Regions from separate parts of the Arthrobacter caoxuetaonis genome, predicted to be linked through region 2. Evidence: riboswitches for the same ligand, from Rfam matches in the RefSeq annotation. Region 2 holds a riboswitch; the other holds the start of a gene.
The links. A riboswitch is a leader RNA that binds a small molecule or an ion and turns the genes downstream of it on or off. The one in region 2 is predicted to bind S-adenosylmethionine.
Positions count from the first base shown of each region.

Region 1: another riboswitch for S-adenosylmethionine. It lies ahead of NF551_RS07885 (MetQ/NlpA family ABC transporter substrate-binding protein); the one in region 2 lies ahead of NF551_RS00965 (LLM class flavin-dependent oxidoreductase).

Region 1 is NZ_CP099466.1:1,719,006-1,723,165, reverse strand. It holds gene NF551_RS07890 (methionine ABC transporter ATP-binding protein) at 1-503, opposite strand, end outside; gene NF551_RS07885 (MetQ/NlpA family ABC transporter substrate-binding protein) at 576-1,451, opposite strand; SAM riboswitch class IV at 1,530-1,647, opposite strand; gene NF551_RS07880 (macrolide 2'-phosphotransferase) at 1,796-2,695, shown strand; gene NF551_RS07875 (hypothetical protein) at 2,697-3,182, opposite strand; gene NF551_RS07870 (sensor histidine kinase) at 3,255-4,160, opposite strand, start outside.
Region 2 is NZ_CP099466.1:186,455-190,614, forward strand. It holds gene NF551_RS00955 (aliphatic sulfonate ABC transporter substrate-binding protein) at 1-699, opposite strand, end outside; gene NF551_RS00960 (ABC transporter ATP-binding protein) at 809-1,636, opposite strand; SAM riboswitch class IV at 2,068-2,184, shown strand; gene NF551_RS00965 (LLM class flavin-dependent oxidoreductase) at 2,222-3,613, shown strand; gene NF551_RS00970 (hypothetical protein) at 3,649-4,011, shown strand; gene NF551_RS00975 (SDR family NAD(P)-dependent oxidoreductase) at 4,064-4,160, opposite strand, start outside.

The sequences.
Region 1 (4,160 bases), 1.5 Mb from region 2:
AGGAGGATCTTGGGCGACGCTGCCAGGGCGCGGGCAATGCCCACGCGCTGCTTTTGCCCGCCGGAGAGCTGCTCCGGGAAGTTGTCCGCCTTGTCCGTGAGTCCCACGAAGTCCAGGAGCTCGGCGGTCCGTGCGGCAATTTCAGCCCTGCTCCGGCCCGCTACCCGCAGCGGATAGGCCACGTTGTTGCGGACGGTTTTGGAGTTAAAGAGGTTGAACTGCTGGAAGATCATCCCGATGTCCAGGCGCAGCTGCCGCAGCTGCCGCTCCGGGACGCCCGTGACCTGCCGGCCGTCGACCGTGATGTCGCCGGAGGTTGCAGTCTCCAGCGCGTTGATCAACCGGACCAGGGTGCTTTTTCCCGCTCCGGAGTAGCCGATGATTCCGTAGATTTCGCCGGCTTCGATCTCCAGGTTGATGTCCCGCAGCGCCGTGACCGGCTCTTCGCCCCGGCGGGCGGGCGGGTAGGTCTTGGAGACATTCCGCAGTGTGATGAGTGGCATGGTTTCCCTTGCAGAACGAGCGTCCCGGGTCCGGCCGCAGCCGGACCCGGGACGCGGTGGAACGGGCAGGAACTAGTCCAGGTTTTCGATGTCCTGCTGGACCTCGGCGAGCGAATCGCGCAGGTCCTGGACCGGGACCTTCAGGAATTCGGCGGTGTTGCCTGAAGCCTTCTGGACACCGTCCTGGACTGCCTGCGTTTCCTGGTAGATCTGCACGAGCTTGAGGTAGGTCTCGTTCTCCTCCTCGCCGGCACGCGCTGCGAAGATGTTGACGTACGGGATGGCCTTGGGATCCGACGGATCGTCCTGGGCAATGGCGTCTTCGGCCTTGAGGCCCGCGTCTTCGACGAAGTCGTTGTTGACGATCGCTGCTGCGACGTCGGGAAGCGACGTGGGGGTCAGGGAAGCCTCAAGGGTGGTCACCTTGACCTTTGACTTGGCTTCGTCGAGGTCGTCAAGGGTCGCGAAGACGCTGCCGCCGTCCTTGAGGCTGACCAGCCCGGCTGACTGCAGCACCAGCAAGCCGCGGGCCAGGTTGCTTTCGTCGTTGGGCACCGCCACCGTCGAGCCCTCGGGGATGTCTTCCACCGAGTCGTACTGGGTGGAGTACAGGCCCAGCGGGTAGATGGCCGTGGAGCCAATCGGTGTGAGGTCTGCGCCGCTGGCAACGTTGTAGCGGGCCAGGTAGATGATGTGCTGGAACTGGTTCAGGTCCAGTTCGCCCTCGGTCAGTGCCGGGTTCGGCTGCGTGTACTCGGCAAAGTCAACGATTTCGACGTCGATGCCTTCCGCCTTCGCGGCCTCGGTGTAGGTGGCCCAGTACGGATCGCTGGCTCCAACCACGCCGATCTTCACAGTGCCTTCGTCCCCGGAGGCTGAGCCGCAGGCGGCCATCGTCAGTGCCAGGAGCGGGGCGGCTGCAATCGCCAGGATTCTGCTGAGTTTCATGGTGTGGCTCTTCTCCCAAAAGGGTCCGCGGCGCTCCGCGGACAAGGTGGAGGCGCAGGCCGCTGGAGGGCAGTGCCGGCGCCGTACTTGCCTCGCGGAAAGTCTCCGCCGAGGCCGAATCATCACCTGGAGCACCCCGCTACGACGAGAGGGTTGCTGTCCAGCCGGCCAGGGCCATTGGCTGGAACTCTTGATTCCGTCCCTAGGCTAGGAACATCTGGGCCACGTAACCAAAACGCGCCTGCTTTATGACGACTTATGCAGTGGCACATGACATCCTGCGTAACAGGACGTCACGGAACCAGCCCCGGGCGGGGCCTTGTAAACCGGGAGAAAAGGAAGCCATGAGCGAAGCGCGGGATCTGACGGCAGCCGATATATGCACTCTGGCAGCACGGCACGGACTCGCCCTGGAACCAGGCACCGTCCGTTTCAACGAAGCCGGACTGGATTACCGGGTCGCTTTCGCCTCCGCACCGGACGGCGGGGACTGGGTACTTCGGATCCCACGGCGCGCGGACGTTGCCGCCGGCCAGGAACGCGAGCAGGCGATCCTTGATTTCGTGCGTCCGCGCCTTCCTGCAGCGGTTCCGGAATGGAAGATCCAGAGTTCGGACCTCATTGCCTATCCCCTGCTTCCGGGCAGCCCGGGGCTCACGGTGGACCGGGACAACCAGCCCGAATGGCACTTTGACCCGTCGGATCCGACGTACCTCCACTCCCTGGCCGGATTGATCGCGTCGCTGCACGGGATGGACGCGGCGGCCGCGGCCGCCGCGGGCATCCCGGCCGAGACTCCCGACGGCGTCCGCCGGCACTGGTCGAAGGTACTGGAACAGGTGCGCGCCGAGTTCCGCATCGCCCCGGAGCTGCTGGCCGGCTGGGAACAGTGGCTGGCCGATGACCGGCTTTGGCCGCAGCGGACGGTGCTGACCCATGGGGAGCTGTATCCCGCGCATCTGCTGCTCGATGACGCCAAACGGATCGTCTCCGTATTGGACTGGACCACGGCGAAGGTGAGTGACCCGGCCCTGGAGTTTATGTACGTGCACCTCATCTCGCCGGGTTCCCTCGACGACGTGGTCCGCTGGTACCAGGACGCGACAGGGCTCACCGAGCCGCACCTTGCCGAACGGTGCACGGCGCTGATAGCGGCCGGCCCGTTGAACTACGCGCTGTTTGCCCTCGCATCCGGCGAACCCGCGCACCGCGAGACAGCCTCCGCGCAGCTGCTGCCGTCCTAAGTCAGGACTGTTCCGCCGGAGTCTCTGATTCCTCAGGCGCGTCGCCGTCCTCGGGGGCGTCGCCGTGGTGGCCGCCGCGGCCGTGGCCTCCGCCCTTGCCGCGGTCGCCGTCCCGATCTTCCCGATCACCGCGGTCACCGCCATCGGCCCCGTCGTCGTGCTGTCCGTCTTCCCGGCCTTCGTCGGCCTGGCCGTCAGCATTCTCCTTGCCGGGCTTCGGATCATCCCCGTCCTGGGTGTCCTGCCGATCCGGCCGGGCTTCGTCACTGCCGCCGTCGCGCTCCTGGGCGTCTTCGGGCCCGCGCCGTTCCCGGTCGCCGCCGCGGCCCTGGTCCTGGCCCTGCTCCTGTTCGGACGTCACCGATGCAGTCTCCATATTGTCCCCAACGGCCATACCCGTGAAGAACGTTCCGGCGAGCAGGCCGGCGGCGGCCAGACCGCTGGCGGTCCAGATGATGACCTTCTTCGCTTTGCTCCCAATCGCCACGATTGGTGACACCTCCCTTGAGTTTGGATATTCCTACGCCATCTATCCAACGCCGCGATTCTTCGAGGATTCTTAGAAGCCCCGTGCGGATAGGGGCAGCCGCACCACCAGGACGGCGCCATGGCCTGTTTCCGGTTCAGCGCTGACTGATCCGCCGAACCGTGCGGCGATTTCTGCGACCAGCGCAAGGCCCAGGCCGTAGTGCCGGGTGTGCCCTGCCGGGGCCGGGCGTACCGAGGAGAAGCGGTCGAACAGTGCTCCGGCGAGCTCCGGCGGCAGCCCCGGGCCGTCGTCTGCCACCGTGACCACGGCGTCGCGGTTCCGCGCGGCTACGGAGACGGTAACTTCCGTCCGCCCGAAATCCAGAGCGTTGGACAACAGCGCGGTGAAGACCCGTTGAAGTGCCGCTTCGTTGCCCAGGACAGGCACCGGCACGTCCGGCAGTTGGGCGTGCAGGGCAAGGCCCCGGTCGGAAAAGGCGGGGCCGAAGGCGGCGGCTGTCTGCCGGGCAACGGCTGCCAGATCCACCTCTTCCAGCGTCCCGGGCTTTCGCGGATCCGCGGCAACCAGCAGGTCGTCCAGGATTCCGGTGAGGACCCCTGCGTCTGCCACCACCTCATCCAGCCCCTGAATGAGGCGGTCCAGCTCCCCGGGAGACGCTCCGCCTGCCTGCCCCGCGGCGCGCCGGCGCAGCAGCTGGGCCCGGGTGCTCAGCAGGGTCAGCGGCGTGCGCAGTTCATGGCTGGCGTCAGAGACGAACCTGCGCTGCAGCTCGAGGGCCCGGGCCAGCGGGCGCATGGCAGCCCGCGCGGCCAGAACTGAAAACAGTGCCGCCACCGCTGCCGAACACACCACGGCCGCTATCAGCGCGAATAACAGGCGGTTCAGCTGGTTCCGTGTTTCCTGCGTATCCACGGCGGCCTGGACAACCCGGCCGCGCCTCTCCTGCGCCGTCAGCACGCGGTAGGTTGTGCCGTC
Region 2 (4,160 bases):
AAGGAACTCGGCACCAGCGTGCTCGGCGCCGGCCATGATCGGGTCCAGGCCGGACCAGGCGTCCACGGCGCCGTTTTCAAGGGCAGTGCGGCCGTCCGCGTGCTGCAGGTTCTCAACCGTCACGTCGGAGGTGCTCAGCCCGGCCTCTTCCAGCGCCTGGACCAGGAAGAAGTACGGGTCGGTGCCCTTGGTGGCGGCGACGGACTTGCCGGCCAGGTCAGCCACGGAAGTGATGTCCGAGTCGGAAGAGACGAGGAGTCCGGCCCATTCCGGCTGCGAGTAGATGCTGATGGTCTTGATCGGGGAGCCGTTGGACCGGGCCAGCAGGGCAGCCGAACCGGCGGTGGAGCCGACGTCGATCGCTCCGGCACGCAGTGCCTCATTGGCCTTGTTCGATCCGGCGGACTGCACCCAGTTCACGTCCACGCCCTGCTCTTCAAGGGTGGCTTCCAGCCAGCCCTGGTCCTTGATGACCAGGCTGAGCGGGTTGTAGGTGGCGAAGTCAATGTTCAGGGTGCCGCCGTCGGCTGCATCATTGGCGGCAGCGCCGGAGGAGTCTTCGCCGGCAACGCAGCCCGTGAGGGCCAGCGAGAACGCTGCGGCAGCGGCGGCCAGGACGGCGAGGGGACGGCGGGAGAAGCTGGGCGGGCGGCGGGAGAAGCTGGGCGGGCGGCGGGAGAAGCGGGAACGGCTGTTCATGGGGAATTCCTTCAGGAAGTGGAGGGCAGGGAAGAAGGGCGGTGCGGGCACGGATCGCCCGCGGCATCCGCCGCGGGAATGCCCGCGGCGGTGGGGGAGGAGGGGTCGCCTAGTGGCGGTCGACGCCGAGGCTCGCCAAGAGCTCTCCGCGCATTCGTGCCAGTTCAGCCGAGGCACGGTCCCGCGGACGGGCGCCCGGGACGGTGATGGTCTGCGTGATGGTGGCACCGGGCTTGCCCGGTTCACGGCCGAGGATAATGATCCGGTCCGCGAGCTGCAGCGCCTCGTCGACGTCGTGCGTGACCAGCAGGACAGTGGCCGGAGCTGCGCGGTGCACGTCCAGCAGCAGGTCCTGCATCTTGAGGCGGGTCAGGGCGTCGAGGGCGCCGAACGGTTCGTCGAGCAGCAGCACGCCGGGCTTGCGGGCCAGCGCCCGGGCCAGCGACGCGCGCTGGGCCATGCCGCCGGACACGGCGCGGGGCTGGTGCTTCGCGAAGCTGTCCAGCTCAACCAGCTTGAGGAGCTCGGCGACCTTGGCCTTGCCCTCGGACGCACTGGTGCTCTTGGGCAGGCCGATGGCGACGTTGGCCTGCAGGGTCTGCCACGGAAGCAGCCGCGGTTCCTGGAAGGCAACGGCACACCGGTCATCGATGCCGCGGACGGCAGTACCGTCGATCAGCACCTGCCCGGTGGAGGCGGCGTCGAGTCCGGCGGTCGCGCGCAGCAGCGTGGACTTGCCGCAGCCGCTGGAGCCGAGGATGGCCAGGACTTCGCCCGGACGGACCTCGAAATTGATGTCGCGCAGCACCACGTGGGCGTTTGCGCCCGAACCAAAGGCGCGGCCAACGCCGTCGAACGTTACCGGCAGCGCAGAGTCAGGGGTGGGGCGCGGGGCAGTGGAAACGGCATGGGAGCCGGAGGACAGTACTGCAGTCATGTGAACACTCCATCGGTCCTGGCAGTAGCACCCTACGGAAAACGTCCTGGGCCGGGTTAGCGGCCTCCTGCGACGTCCACCTCGCTATCGCAGTGCCTCAAGGAGGAAGCACTCCGACCAGGGTTGCTGCGGCTTCACTGATCCAGGTCTCTCAGCCGCTCGGGATGGTCAAGTGCAACTAAACGCCCTCGGACAGCCTGCGGGCAAGTCCCCGCGTAACATTCCGAATCCGGGTCCCTCCGGCCCTATTTCCCGCCGAGAGGCCACTTACGGCTCTTTTGAGCGCCCAAACCAGCCGTAAGTGGCCTCTCGGTGGTCGTTGAGGCGGCGCGGCGGCGGGCGGAGTTGGAAGTACGACGCCGGGCGTTACGCCGCGTGACACGGCCGGGGTTGCGCCGGCCCCGGCTCAGGGGCCCATACTGGAGCCGCAGGATCATGAGTCCCAACGCAAAGCTCTGGCTGGTTGGGCGGCAACCCTCTTTCCGTAGCGGGGTGCCCCAGATGACGATCCGGTCGCCCGGCGAATCCGCCGGCGGCAAGTACGGCGCTCCGTCCCCGGTGCGTCGCCTGGGAAAGGATTCTTCGATGACCAGCGCTCCCCGCCAGATCCGCTTCAACGCCTTCGACATGAACTGCGTCGGACACCAGTCACCCGGCTTGTGGCGCCACCCCGAAGACCGGTCGGCGGACTACACCAGGCTTTCCTACTGGACCCACCTGGCGAAGACCTGCGAACGCGGGCTTTTCGACGGAATCTTCATTGCCGACGTGCTGGGCACCTACGACGTCTACGGTTCCTCCAACGAAGCCACCCTCCGCCAGGGCACGCAGGTGCCGGTGAATGATCCGCTGCTGCTGGTCTCCGCGATGGCCCTGGTCACCGAAAACCTGGGCTTCGGCGTCACCGCCGGCACCGCCTATGAGCATCCGTACCCGTTCGCCCGCCGGCTCTCCACGCTGGACCACCTCACCAACGGGCGCGTCGGCTGGAACGTCGTTACCGGCTACCTGCCTTCGGCCGCCCGCAACATGGGCCAGGAGGACCAGCTCGAGCACGACGAGCGCTACAACCACGCCGACGAATACCTCGAAGTCGTCTACAAGCTGCTTGAGGGTTCCTGGGAAGACGACGCCGTCGTCCGCGACAGGGAAACCGGCGTCTTCACGGATCCGTCCAAGGTCCATGACATCAACCATGAGGGCAAATACTTCAAGGTCCCCGGCATCCACATCTCGGAACCGTCTCCGCAGCGCACCCCCGTGATCTACCAGGCAGGCGCATCGCCGCGCGGCATCGGCTTCGCGGCGGAGAACGCTGAAGCAGTGTTCGTGGGCGCGTCCACGGTGGAGAAGCTCAAGACCACGGTCACGAAGATCCGCGACGCTGCGGAAGCCGCCGGCCGGGACCGGCACTCGATCCGGATCTACACCCTGCTGACCATCATCACGGCCGCCACCTCCGAGGAAGCCGAAGCCAAGCACCTGGATTACCAGCGCTACACCAGCGACGAAGGCGCCCTGGCGCTGATGTCCGGCTGGATGGGTGTGGACCTCTCCACCTATGAACTCGACCAGCCGCTCGGCGCCGTGAAATCCAACGCCATCCAGTCGGCGGCTGCGAACTTCCAGAAAGTGAAGGACGACGGCGAGCCCTGGACAGTGCGCGACATCGCCGAGACCGCCGGGATCGGCGGACTGGGCCCGCGGCTGGTCGGCTCCGGTGCGGAGGTGGCCGAGGAGCTGATCCGCTGGGTCGAGGAGACCGACGTCGACGGCTTCAACCTGGCTTACGCGGTCACGCCCGGAACCTTCGAGGACGTCGTCGAGTTCGTGGTGCCCGAGCTGCAGAAGCGCGGCGCGTACCCTACGGAGTATGCCCCCGGAACCCTGCGCCAGAAGCTCTTCGGTGCAGGTGACAAGCTTCCGGAGGACCACCGCGGCGCGCGGTTCCGGCTGGACCCTGCGGTCCGCCGCTAGGCCGGCCCTGCGGGGGTTCCGTTAGGCTCGTGCGCATGACAAATGCGGGGAACACCAAAGCTCTCAGTCTGAACGTCACCTCCAAGCGCGCCCGGGCCCGCGGGGAAATGGTGGTCGCGGCGCCTGTCTCGGCGCTCCCTCCTGCCGTCGAACGGGCCGGGGTGAGGCTTCCACGGATGACCCTCACCGGGATCTGGCAGGAGCGGGCAGAGCTGGTGGCGGGAACCACGTGGAAGACGTTCGGCGAAGACATTGTGCTCACCTTCGAGCCGGTGGACGCTGCAACCACACGGGTGGTGGCCACCAGTACACCCCACGTTCCGACCACCATCTTCGACTACGGGCAGGGCAAGGCCGACGTCACCGAGGTGCTGAACGCCGTGGCTGCGGAGCTCTAGCCAGGACAGCAGGAAGCGGCGGCACGCAGCCGCCGCTTCCTGCCGGCAGGATCTAGTAGATCTTGATCGAGCCGCCGTCGGCCATCAGCGTCTGGCCGGTCATGTACTGGGACTGTTCGCTGGCCAGGAACACCACGATCGGAGCGATG